2 regions of the Stenotrophomonas sp. 99219_Sma genome follow, and region 2 is predicted to be linked to the other one. Evidence: predicted binding sites of a transcription regulator. Region 2 holds the regulator's gene; the other holds the start of a gene.
What was found. The regulator FliA, encoded in region 2, starts transcription of late flagellar genes. The targets are predictions, from matches to a motif close to TAAAGTTTNNCNNNCNNNGGCCGATAA.

Region 1 (6,483 bases), 800 kb from region 2:
TCCAGTTCCAGATGGCGGCGGGTAGCGGCGTTCATCGCGATCGCCTCGCCGGCGGTTTCCATCGCGATCGAGGTCAGGTGCGGCAGGCGCTGCTTCTGGGTTTCCTCGACATAGCCAAGCAGGGCACCGGCCGCAGCGGTGGCGCGCGGCTTGTCGTCGATGCCGAAGCCGCTCAGGTCATGCAGCTTGAAGAAATTCAGCAGCTGGCGGCGGCCGCTGTCGGCATCGAACAGCCACGGCGCGCGGCGACGCACGCCGGTGCGCTGGCGCAGGAACTCCGGCCAGTTCTCCTCGTCGGGCACCAGCAGCTCGGCCGGCTCCAGCCGCGCCAGTTCGGCTTCCAGCGCGTCGTCGGTTTCCACCTCGTTGACCAGGAAGCGGCCGCCGGCCAGGTCGGCCCAGGCCAGGCCGTAGCCCTGCTTGCTGCGCGACAGGGCCATCAGCAGGGTGTCGCGGCGTTCATCCAGCAGCGCCTCGTCGGTGACCGTGCCGGGGGTGACGATGCGCACCACCTTGCGCTCGACCAGGCCCTTGGCCAGCGCCGGGTCGCCGATCTGCTCGCAGATCGCCACCGACTCGCCCAGCGCCACCAGCCGTGCCAGGTAGCCTTCATAGGCATGTACCGGCACGCCGGCCATCGGGATCGGTGCGCCGCCGGAGCTGCCGCGCTGGGTCAGGGTGATGTCGAGCAGGCGCGCCGCCTTGCGGGCGTCGTCATAGAACAGTTCGTAGAAGTCACCCATGCGGAAGAACAGCAGCAGGTCCGGGTAATCGGACTTGGCCGCGAAGAACTGCTTCATCAGCGGGGTGTGTTCCTTGGACGCCTTGGCGTTGCTGGTGTTGTCTTTTGTATCAGTCACTTGGGGCGTTTCGCGTCTTGGGCAGGGCGTCGGGGCGTGGCCATGCGCAGGCATGGCCGGAGAGGACATTAGTGTAGCGACCTGGGGCGGTCGATGATCCGCGGCACCCGCGCTGGGCCCGGGGGCTGTCCGTGTGCCAACGCCTGCGCCCCTGCGCCGGCACTTTGGTTGATTTCCCCAGGGGCCCACGGTAGTGTCAGCCCCGGCGATTTCCGCCAAGCGGCCTCCATGGAAACCGGGGCGACTTATCCCCCGGGCGGGCGTTGATGGAAAGAACAAGCATGACTGCAGCCTGCATGGCCGCCGAACCTCGTTACACCTGGCGTACCGTCCTGCTGAGCATCCTGGTCGCCATCGTTCCGCTTGCCGGCTCCGCACCCTACACCTTGCTGAAGGCGGTGCTGCTGCTGGCCCTGCTGGTCACCGGCGTGGTTCTGATCCGCCGCCAGCCCGATGTCCGCCTGCGCTACCGCATCGCCCGGTTCATCGTGATCGTCTGCTTCCTGCGCCTGGCCTATGCCTTCTACAGCATCCTCTGGCACGGGCTGCGCTGGAACGAGCTGGATCTGCCGGCGCAGACACTGCTCTACCTGGGTACCGCTGCCGTGTTCGCCACTGCGCTGGACTGGCGCCTGATCTGGAAGATCTTCGCCGTGTCCACCCTGGTCTTCGGCGGGTCGTGCATCGTGCAGCACCACGTGATGGGCCTTGAACGCGCGCACGGTTTCAGTGGCGGCGAATGGACCGCCATCGAGTTCACCATGGTGACGCTGTGCATGGCGTTGTTCTCGGTCATCCGGTTGATCCAGCCCAATGTGCATCCGGCCGAACGCTGGCTGCACGGCGTGGCCATCGCCGTTGGCGTCTACGGTTCGATCCTGGCGCAGAGCCGCGGGCCGATCCTGGCGTTCATTCCCGCCATGCTGATGGTGATTGCGGTGCACGTACGGCGCACCCGGCGCTGGCGGGGGGCACTGGCCTTCGTCGGTGCCCTGGTCATTGGCGTGGTCGGTGCCACCTCGGTGCTGAACCATGAGGTGATCCAGCGCTTCGGTGAGGTCAGTGGCGAGATCTCCGGTTTCAACCAGGAAAACGAGGTCGGCTCGGTCCGTGAGCGCATCGCCATGTGGGGCGTGGCGGTCGACGCCTTCGCCGAGCATCCCGTGGCGGGTGTGGGCCTGAACCAGTTCGGTACCTATGCACGTGAGGGCATCGCCCGCGGCGAGGTGTCCGAGTCGATCTTCCGCTACAACCACCCGCACAACGAGTACCTGGAAGCGGCGGTGACCGGTGGCGTGCCGTTGCTGCTGATCATGCTGCTGGTCTTCATCCTGCCCGGCATTCATTTCGTGCGGCGCCTCGGCCACGCCGACGACATCACCGCGATGATCGCCACCGCCGGACTTGCCGTGGTCATCGTCTATGCGCTGTCGGCGTTCACGGACAACGTGTTCTACCGGGCGATGCCCCATTCGTTCTATTTCTACCTGGTGCTGGGCTTCATGCTGGCGACCGCCTTGCCTGCGCGCGACCTGCGCCGGCCAGGGAGTCCCTCCTGATGGCGCATATCCACCTGCTGGCCGCCGACAACCAGCGTGGCCTGTCCCATGACATCCAGGTGATCGAGCGCTCGTTGCAGCAGCTCGGGCACACGGTGACGGTCAGCCGTCTGGACGCGGTGCGCAATGGGGGGGCCTGGAAGCTCCGCGGGATGCGCCTGCGCAGGCTGCTGGCCTCGTGGCTGAGCCTGGGGCGCACGCCGGCCCGGTTCGACATCAACATCTCGCTGGAGCATGTCCGGCCGGCAAGCTTCGGACTGGCCGAGGTCAATCTGTTGATTCCGAATCCGGAATGGGTGTCCGCACGCAGCCTGCGGATCCTGCCGCGGTTCGATGCGTTGTTGACCAAGACCGAAGACGCCACGCGCATCTTCAACGCACTGGGCATGCGCGCGCTGGAAGTCGGTTTCTGCAGCCGTGACCGCTACGACCCGGCGGTGCCGCGCAGGCCGCGCACTTTCCTGCATGCGGCCGGTACCAGCCGCATGAAGGGGACGGCAACGCTGGTCGAGGTCTGGAAGCGCCATCCGGAGTGGCCCTTGCTGACCATCCTGCGCGGCGGCCCTTCGGACGAAGATGAGGGCGGGGCCGCGAACCTGCGGATCGTCCGCGAGCGGCTGCCCGACCAGGAGGTGCAGCGCCTGCAGAACGAACATGCGTTCCACCTGTGCCTGTCGCAGACCGAAGGCTGGGGCCATTACCTGGTGGAAGCGATGAGCTGCGGGGCGGTGGTGATCACCTGCGATGGCGCGCCGATGAACCAGATGATCGACGACAGCCGCGGCATCCTGGTTGACGCGCACGAGGGCGAGCCCTGTCATCTGTCCAGGACCTGGCATGTGGATGAGAAGGCGCTGGAACAGGCCGTCGAGCGTGCGCTGGCGATGGATGAGGCCGAGTGGACCCGGCTGGGCGCCAATGCACGCGCATGGCACCTGGCCAGCGAAGTGGCGTTCCCACGCCGGCTGGGCGAGGCCCTGGCCAAGCTTTGAGTTGATGCGGCTGGTTGCTGCAGAGTGCTCAGCCTGGCACCAGGGTGATCTGCGGATGGCTGCCGAAGATCTCCATGACGATCTCGAAGTAGGTCTGTCCCTGGCCAAGTGACAGTGCCGTCAACTGAGCGTGGATGGCCGGACCGTTGAACCTGCCGCCCTGATCGAGTTTCGACTGCAGCCAGGCGCGTGTGGTCTCGCGGCCCAGTGCCTCGCGGCTGTGGGCGATGTCGCGCCACACCACCGTGGCGGTGGCATGACCGGCGAGCGCGCCGTAGCCCCCGTGCAGCAGGTCATCAAGCGCGTCCAGGCTTGCGCCCAGCTGCCAGTCTTCGTCGGCCATGAACACACGATTGATTTCCACGTAGAGGCTGGCGATGTCGTTGATGGACGCGCCTTCGATGTGCAGGATCCGTGTCATCTGCAGACTGTAGCCCTCCGGGGCGACGGTTGTGTCCGGCGCAGATAATCCGGGCCGCCCTGGATGGGGTGGCGTTATTATGGTGTTAATCCTGCGTGATTTTCATCGGACGCTGGCGTGTCAGCGCTATTCGATAAGGATATGGCGCCATTATCGGTCGCCGCATTTTCTGACTGCCTGCACAGTTCCATATATTTGGATCGGTCCATATATAAAGTCCCGTAAAGTTTCCCTCCGCTGCGCCGCCATCGAACGTACGGCCACGATCAAGGGAATTGAGATGCTTGCCTTACGTAATCTCCGTGTGGGATCCCGGCTTGGCGCCGGCTTCGGTCTGCTGCTGCTGTTCATCATGGCCATCGTCGGCCTGGTGCTGTATGGGAATCAGCTGAAATCCGCCCAGTTCGAGAAAGTGGTGGACGTCAACATGGTGAAGATGCGCCTGTTGAATGACATGCTTGATACCAACAACGCGGTGCTGATGCATCGTCGCCTGATGGTGATCAAGCGGGGTGACGAGTTCGACAAGGATTACCAGCGTGCCCAGGAGTTGTCGCGGACCTATGACGGTATCTGGGCCAAGTACATCAAGATTCCGCGTGACGCTACCGGCGATACCCTGGTCGCGCGCATCGAGGCGGCCCGCAAGGCCACCGATGCATCAACCCAGCAATTGCATGAGCGCATGAAGGCGGGGGATTTCGATGGTGCAGCGAAGGAGCTGCTGGCCGAGCACGGATTGGCAACGGCCTGGAATGAATCCATTTCGGCCCTGCTGCGCCACCAGGAAGCACTGACCGAACGCAGCCGCGAAGAGTACCGCGCAACCGAATCGTGGACCGGCACGCTGTCGATCGCGTTCGGGGCACTGAGCCTGTTGCTGGGGACGTTGGCGGCCTGGGCGATCACCCGCAGCCTGACCCGCCCGCTGGAAGGAGCGGTGAAGCTGGCCGACGGCATCGCCAGTGGCCGCCTGGACAGCAGCATCGACGCCACCGGCAACGATGAGGTGACCCAGCTGCTGAAGTCGATGCAGCGCATGCAGGCACAGCTGCAGTCGGTGATGGCGGCACAGGGGGAGCTGGCCCGCCAGCACGATGCCGGCAGCCTCAGCTACCGCATGGACGAGAGCGCGTTCCCCGGTGACTACGGGCGCATGGTGCATGAGACCAATGCGCTGGTTGGATCGCACGTGCAGGTACAGAACCGGCTGATCGAGGTGATGAAACACTACGCACGCGGCGATCTGTCGGTGGACATGGACCCGCTGCCCGGCGAGAAGGCGGCGATCACCCAGGCGATGGACGAAACCAAGTCCAGCCTGTCGGCGATCAACAGCGAGATCCGCCGGTTGGCGACAGCGGCTGCGGCAGGCGACTTCAGCCTGCGCGGCGACGAAGATCGCTTCGCCTATGATTTCCGCGACATGGTGGCTGGGCTCAATCGCCTGATGCAGACCACCGACGAGAACCTGGTGCAGGTCTCGACCCTGCTGCAGGCCATCTCGCGCGGCGACCTGACCGTGCGCATGCAGGGTGATTTCCATGGCGTGTTCGCGCGCATGCGTGATGACTGCAATGCCACCGTCGACCAGCTCAAGCAGATCGTCGGCCGCATCCAGTCCAGCGCCTCCAGCATCAATCTGGCCGCAGGTGAAATCGCTTCGGGCAACACCGACCTGTCGCGGCGTACCGAACAGCAGGCGGCAAACCTGGAAGAAACGGCAGCATCGATGGAGGAACTGACCTCCACCGTGAAGCAGAATGCCGAGCATGCACGGCAGGCCAACCAATTGGCCATCGGCGCGCATGGTGTTGCCTCCCAGGGCGGTGAAGTGGTGGGCCAGGTGGTCACCACGATGTCGGCCATCGAGGCATCGTCGAAGAAAATCGCCGAGATCATCAGCGTCATCGACGGCATCGCCTTCCAGACCAATATCCTCGCGCTGAACGCGGCGGTCGAAGCTGCGCGTGCCGGCGAGCAGGGCAGGGGCTTTGCAGTGGTGGCCAGCGAAGTGCGTACGCTGGCGCAGCGCTCGGCGGGGGCGGCCAAGGAGATCAAGGGGCTGATCGAGGATTCGGTCGGCAAGGTCGCCGACGGCTCGGCGCTGGTCCGCCAGGCGGGCACCACGATGGGCGAGATCGTGGCCTCGGTGCAGCGCGTGACCGACATCATGGCCGATATCTCTGCTGCCTCCCAGGAGCAGAGCTCGGGCATCGAACAGGTCAACCAGGCGGTGGTGCAGATGGATGAGACCACGCAGCAGAATGCGGCGCTTGTAGAAGAGGCCAGTGCGGCGGCACGCTCGATGGAGGAGCAGGCCAACCTGCTGGCCGAGGCGGTTTCGGTGTTCCGCACGGGGGCGGTGACCGCTGCCGCCGCGGTGCGCCCGGCGCTGGCAGCCGTGGCGGCATCGGTTGCGCCGGTGCGCCGGCCCGCGGTGCTGTCGCCGCGGATCGAGCCGACGCTGGCCGCCAATGCGGGTGGTTGGGAAGAGTTCTAGAAGAGAGCAAGGCCGGCAGGGAGACGGCGCCCATCGCGACGGCTGGTCGCGATGGGCGCGGATTTTCTTCCTGAACGTGCGATGGCCGATGAAGTGGCGGACACGCGCATTTCACTTCCGGTTGCCAACCGCGGGAGGACACTGGCGC
Region 2 (6,483 bases):
ATCTGTCGCACCTGATCCGCGAACACGCGCCCGAGCTGCTCGGCCACGAGGAAGTGCAGCACCTGCTGGCCAACCTGGCCAAGAGCGCGCCCAAGCTCGTCGAAGATCTGACGCCGAAGGCGCTGCCGCTGTCGGCGGTGGTGCGCGTGTTGCAGAACCTGCTGGTCGAGCGCATTCCAATCCGCCAGCTGCGCAAGATCGCCGAAGCACTGGTCGAACACGCTCCGAACAGCCAGGACCCGGCCGTACTGACCGCCGCGGTGCGCACCGCGCTGGGTCGTTTCATCGTGCAGGAGATCGCCGGAATGTCGGCGGAGCTGCCGGTGTTCACGCTCAACCCACAATTGGAACGTGTCTTGCAGGAGTCCACGCAGGGCAACGGCGCCGCGCTGGAACCCGGACTCGCTGAGCGACTGCACCAGAGCCTGGCCGAATGTGTCAGCAAGCAGGAAGCCCGCAACGAGCCCGCGGTCGTGCTGGTACCTGGCCCGGTGCGTGCCGCGCTGGCCCGCCTGGTCCGCCACAGCGTTCCGTCGCTGTCGGTCCTGGCCTACAGCGAGGTGCCGGAGGACAAGCGCCTGAAGCTGGTCGGAACGATCAGCTGACGCCGCCCTCCGATGCGCCAGAAAACAGACACCACTTTCGAACCAACGCAACAGACAGATACCAAGGGGAACCCGCACCGTGCAGACCACCGACCACCCGAGTTCTCCGACCGCCACCCCGCCGTCTTCGTCCCGTGACCACAGCATGAAAATCAAACGATTCGTCGCCGCCGACATGCGCTCGGCCATGAACCTGGTGCGCAAGGAACATGGTCCTGACGCCGTGATCCTGTCCAACCGCCGGATCGAGGAAGGCATCGAGATCGTCGCCGCCGCCAACTACGACGAGAGCGCCGTGCAGCGTGCACTGGAAGCCTCGCGTCGTGACATCGCTCCGCCGCCGGCGCCGAAGCCGCGCACCGCCGCCGACGCGGTGATCGCCGCGGTCACCCGCCGCCGCAGCAATACCCCGGCACCGGAACCGGTCGCCGCAACCACCTCGGCCGTGGCTGCCCTCGCCCGCGCTGCGGTCGGCGCCACCGGCCGCACCCTGGACAGCGCCGACGAGATCGTGCCGACCCGCGGCAGCACCGGCTTCGCCGCCACCCTGGCACGCGCCGCCGTCAACGAACCGGCGCTGCCGGATCAGATCTTCGCTCCGTTCGCCGAAGCCATCGTCGCACCGGCGCCCAGCACCGCCGCACCGGCCAACCGCGCCCGCTTCCAGATCGACCCGCCGCACGAGACGCATCACGAAAGCGCGACGTCGGCCGTGCAGCCGCCGCCGCTGCCGACCGCTGCCGTGACCGAAGCGCAGCCCGGGATCGTTGCCAGCGAACCGGCACCGGTCGAAGCCAGCGACGAAACCGGCGCTGCCCCCGTGCTGGCCCCAGCCCCGGCACTGACCCTGGTGGCCCAGGACGACGCCGAGATCCGCCAGCTGCGCCAGGAAGTGGCCGGCATGCGCCATGTGATCGAGCGCGAGATGAACCGCTTCACCGACGAGCGCCTGCGCGGCTGCCCGGTGCGCGCCACCGCGCTGGACCTGATGGACGAGTATGGCTTCGATGCCGGCCTGGCCCGCGACGTGGCCATGCAGATCCCGCTGGAGACCGAGGCCCATCGAGGCCGCGGCCTGATGCTGGGGCTGATTTCGCGCAAGCTGCCGATCGCCCCGGTCGACCCGCTGGAAGAAGGTGGTGTGATCGCACTGGTCGGACCGACCGGCGCCGGCAAGACCACCACCATCGCCAAGCTGGCCTCGCGCTTCGCCGAGAAGCACGCGCCGCGTGACGTGGCCCTGGTCACCACCGACACCACCCGCATCGGTGCCCGCGAGCAGCTGTACGGCTACGGCCGCCAGCTCGGCATCGCGGTGCACGAGGCCAACAGCGGCACCGACCTGGACCAGCTGCTGGAACGCCTGAAGGACTACAAGCTGGTGCTGATCGACACCGCCGGCCTGGGCCCGCGCGACCGCGCCCTGGCCGCCCAGCTGCAGTGGCTGCGTGCCGCCCGCCAGGTCCGCACCCTGCTGGTGCTGCCGGCCAACACCAGCTTCGGCGACATGGACGAGGTGGTCCGCCGCTTCGGCGCCGCCAACCTGCAGGGCCTGGTACTGAGCAAGCTGGACGAGACCGGCCGCTTCGGCAACGCCCTGTCGGTGGCCGTGGACCATGCCCTGCCGATCACCTGGGTGACCGATGGCCAGGACGTCCCGGAGGACCTGCACCGGGCCAGTGCAGCCAATCTTGTACTTCGCCTTGAAGATTTGCGCCGCGCGGCCGATATGCCCTGCAACCCGGAGTTGAACCATGCCGTCGCGTGAGTACGCCAAGCTGACCAAGACCTTCCCGCTGTCGGCCACCCGCAGCGAGCCGCTCGGCCCTGTGCGCACCATTGCGGTCACTGGCGGCAAGGGCGGCGTGGGCAAGACGAATGTGTCGGCCAACCTGGCCGTGGCCCTGGCTGGAATGGGCAAGCGCACGCTGCTGCTGGACGCCGACCTCGGCCTGGCCAACATCGACGTGATCCTGGGCCTGAACCCCACCTTTACGCTGGCCGACCTGGTCGCCGGCCGCTGCACGCTGGATGACGTCATCGTCGAAGGCCCGAACGGCGTGCTGGTGGTCCCGGCCGCATCCGGCCGCCGCCACATGGCCGAGCTGGCCCCGGCCGAGCACGTTGGCCTGGTCAACGTGTTCTCCGAACTGGAGCGCGAGCTGGACATCATGGTGGTGGACACTGCCGCGGGCATCACCGATGGCGTGCTGACCTTCTGCCAGGCCGCACAGGACACCGTGGTGGTGGTCTGTGACGAGCCGGCCTCGATCACCGACGCCTACGCACTGATCAAGGTGCTGTCGCGCGAGCGCGGCGTGGACCGCATCCAGGTGGTGGCCAACATGGTGCGCGACCCGAACGAGGGCCGCGTGCTGTACGAAAAGCTGACCCGCGTCTGTGAGAAGTTCCTTGCCGATGTCTCGCTGAACTACCTGGGCTGCGTGCCGCAGGATGACTGGCTGCGCCTGTCGGTGCAGCGCCAGCAGCCGGTGGTGAAGGCCTATCCGTCCAGCCCGGCGGCGCTGGCGATCACCGAGATCGCGCGCCGTACCGCGCGCTGGCAGGCGCCGACCGAACCGCGTGGCGGCGTCGAGTTCTTCCTCGAACGCATCCTCAAGCAGCGTGGGGTGACGGCATGAAAGGCGCAGCCCAGTACAGGGAAGTGCAGCGCTCGGCGGCAAACGAAGTCATCGCCCAGCATTCGGACCTGGTGCGGCGCATCGCCCACCACCTGGCCGCGCGCCTGCCGGCCAGCGTCGAGGTCGACGACCTGATCCAGGCCGGCATGATGGGACTGATCGAAGCCTCGCGCAGCTATGACGCCGACCAGGGTGCTTCTTTCGAGACCTACGCCTCGATCCGCATCCGTGGTTCGATGATCGACGAGATCCGCCGTGGTGACTGGGTCCCGCGCTCGGTGCACCGCCGTGCACGTGATGCCGCCGCCACCATCCGCCGCCTGGAACAGAGCAGTGGCCGTGCCGCCAGCGCCACTGAAGTGGCCGCCGCGATGGAGATGCCGCTGCCTGAGTACCTGCGGCTGATGGAAGACGCTGCACGTGGCCAGGTGCTGAGCCTGGAATCGCGCATCGAGGACCAGGGCGAGCTGGACACCGTCGCCCAGGGCGGGCCGACCCCGCAGCAGGTACTGGAGCGCGGTGAGTTCGGTCGCGAGCTGGGCAAGGCCATCGGCCACCTGCCCGAGCGCGAACAACTGGTGCTCTCGCTGTACTACGAGCAGGAACTGAACCTGAAGGAGATCGGCGCGGTGCTCGGCGTGAGCGAGTCGCGGGTCTGCCAGATCCACGGCCAGGCGGTACTGCGCCTGCGCGGCCGGCTGAAGCTGTTCGAGGCTGCCGACGCAGGCCTCGAAGAATGAACATCCCCGAGGCGGCTGCCCCCGGCCGTCCGGAATGAACAACAAAGGAATTCTGCTTTGAACAAGAACATGCGCATCCTGATCGTCGACGACTTCTCGACCATGCGTCGAATCGTCAAGAACCTGCTGGGCGATCTGGGCTTCACCAATACCGCCGAAGCCGAGGACGGGCATGCCGCGCTGTCGCTGCTGCAGAGCCAGCCGTTCGATTTCGTGGTCACCGACTGGAACATGCCGGTAATGACCGGCATCGAGCTGCTCAAGGCCATCCGTGCCGATGCCAAGCTGAAGACCCTGCCGGTGCTGATGGTCACGGCAGAAGCCAAGCGCGAGCAGATCATCGAAGCCGCCCAGAGCGGCGTGAACGGCTACATCATCAAGCCGTTCACCGCGCAGACGCTGGAAGAGAAGCTCGGCAAGATCTTCGAACGCCTGGCGGCCAGCGCCTGATGGATACCACGGTCGACAAGAACGCCCTCGCCCTGCGCCTGCAGGAAGCCCTGGACGCACTCGAGTCCGGTGACGAGGCCGCCTGGCGGCAGCGCATCGACGGGCTGGTCGCGCTGCGCACGCAGCCGATGATGAGCGGCCTCTCGCGGCTGGCCCGCGAGCTGGGACAGGCGCTGGGCGAACTGCCGACCGTGCCGAGCGAAGCCGGCGAACTGGACGACGCCTGCGCGCGACTGGACCACGTGGTGGCGATGACCGAACAGGCCACGCACCGCACCCTGGACCTGGCCGAGGAATGCCGCAGCCTGACCGAACAGCTGCGCGCCGAAGGCCTGCAGCCGGGCCAGGACGCGCAGCTCGAGCGCATCCGCCACAACCTGACCGAGATCGCCCTGACCCAGAGCTACCAGGACCTGACCGGGCAGATCATCCGTCGCGTGGTCGGCATCGTCCGCCGCGTGCACGAAGGCTTCGGCGCGCTCGGCCTGCCGCCGGAACAGCATCGCACCGACCCGGAACTGGCCGGGCCGGCACTGAAGGGACTGGACCGCCACGCGGTCTCGCAGAACGACGCCGACGACCTGTTGTCGGATCTGGGGCTGTAAGCATGAGCGCGGTATCCGACGACATCACTGCCGATTTCATCATCGAGGCGCAGGAAATCCTGGATCGCCTCGGCGAACAGCTGGTGTCGCTGGAGCAGGCACCGCAGGACAGCGACCAGCTCAACGCGGTGTTCCGCGGCTACCACACGCTCAAGGGCGGCGCCGGCTTCCTCGGCGTCACCGCCATGGTCGAGCTGTGCCATGCCGCTGAAGAGGCGCTGGGCGCCGCACGTGCCGGCCAGGCCGTGCTGCAGGCCCACCACTTCGACGCGGCCCAGCAATCGCTGGACTACCTGCAATCGATGCTGGACGCGGTTTCCTCCGGCACCGAGCCGGGCTATGCGCCGCCGGACCTGATCGCACAGTTCGACGTGCACAGCGGTGCCGTGGCTGCACCCGCCGCCGCCGCAGCACCCACCGCGGGTGGCAGCGACCTGATCACCGACGACGAATTCGAGGCTCTGCTCGACCAGCTGCATGGTGGCAACGCGCCGACCGCGGTCGCGCCAGCGAAGAAGGCCGACGACGGACTGATCAGCGAAGACGAGTTCGAAGCCCTGCTCGACCAGCTGCACGGTGGCGCGGCACCGGGCACCAAGCCTGCGGCCGTGGTGGCACCGGCACCGATCGCAGCGCCGCGCCCGGTCGCCGCACCGGCACCGGTGGCGAAGCCGGCCGCCAAGCCGCTGGCCGAGGCCGAACATACCGTGCGCGTGGACACCAAGCGCCTGGACGCGATCGTCAACCTGATCGGCGAACTGGTGCTGTCACGCAATCGGCTCAAGACCCTGCGTGCACGCCTGCGCGATGAAGAGCTGGACCGGGCCGTGTCCACTCTGGATATCGCCACCGCCCGCCTGCAGTCGGCAGTGATGCGCACCCGCATGCAGCCGGTGGGCAAGGTGTTCTCGCGCTTCCCCAAGGTTGCCCGCGACGTCGCCCGCTCGCTGAAGAAGGAAGTGGACCTGGAACTGATCGGCGCCGAGACCGAGCTCGACCGCAACTTGGTGGAAGCGCTGGCCGACCCGCTGGTGCACCTGGTCCGCAACGCCATCGACCATGGCGTGGAAATGCCCGACCTGCGCGAGGCACAGGGCAAGCCACGGATGGGCCATGTGCGCCTGTCCGCACAGCAGGAAGGCGACTACGTCAGCATCGAGGTGCAGGACGATGGCGCCGGCATCGACCCGGAAAAGCTGCGTGCCAAGGCGCGCGAGAAGGGCCTGATCGATCCGGAAGCCGCCGCGCGCCTGAGCAGCGAGGAGTGCCTGCACCTGGTGTTCCTGCCCGGCTTCTCGACCAAGCAGCAGGTCACCGACATCTCCGGTCGTGGCGTCGGCATGGACGTGGTGCAGTCACGCATCCGCGAACTGAGCGGCCAGATCCAGATCCAGTCGGAGCTGGGCCGTGGCAGCCGCTTCCTGATCCGCGTGCCGCTGAC

Region 1: ACZK13_RS05995 (methyl-accepting chemotaxis protein) is a predicted target of FliA. The motif match lies at 4,055-4,081, and genes of this name have one in related genera.

Annotation. Positions count from the first base shown of each region.
Region 1 is NZ_CM151117.1:1,310,953-1,317,435, forward strand. It holds gene mutS (DNA mismatch repair protein MutS) at 1-914, opposite strand, end outside; gene ACZK13_RS05980 (O-antigen ligase family protein) at 1,142-2,419, shown strand; gene ACZK13_RS05985 (glycosyltransferase) at 2,419-3,411, shown strand; gene ACZK13_RS05990 (barstar family protein) at 3,440-3,832, opposite strand; gene ACZK13_RS05995 (methyl-accepting chemotaxis protein) at 4,113-6,335, shown strand.
Region 2 is NZ_CM151117.1:2,109,635-2,116,117, reverse strand. It holds gene flhA (flagellar biosynthesis protein FlhA) at 1-605, shown strand, start outside; gene flhF (flagellar biosynthesis GTPase FlhF) at 751-2,373, shown strand; gene ACZK13_RS09685 (MinD/ParA family ATP-binding protein) at 2,360-3,247, shown strand; gene ACZK13_RS09680 (RNA polymerase sigma factor FliA) at 3,244-3,987, shown strand; gene cheY (chemotaxis response regulator CheY) at 4,045-4,437, shown strand; gene ACZK13_RS09670 (protein phosphatase CheZ) at 4,437-5,042, shown strand; gene ACZK13_RS09665 (chemotaxis protein CheA) at 5,045-6,483, shown strand, end outside.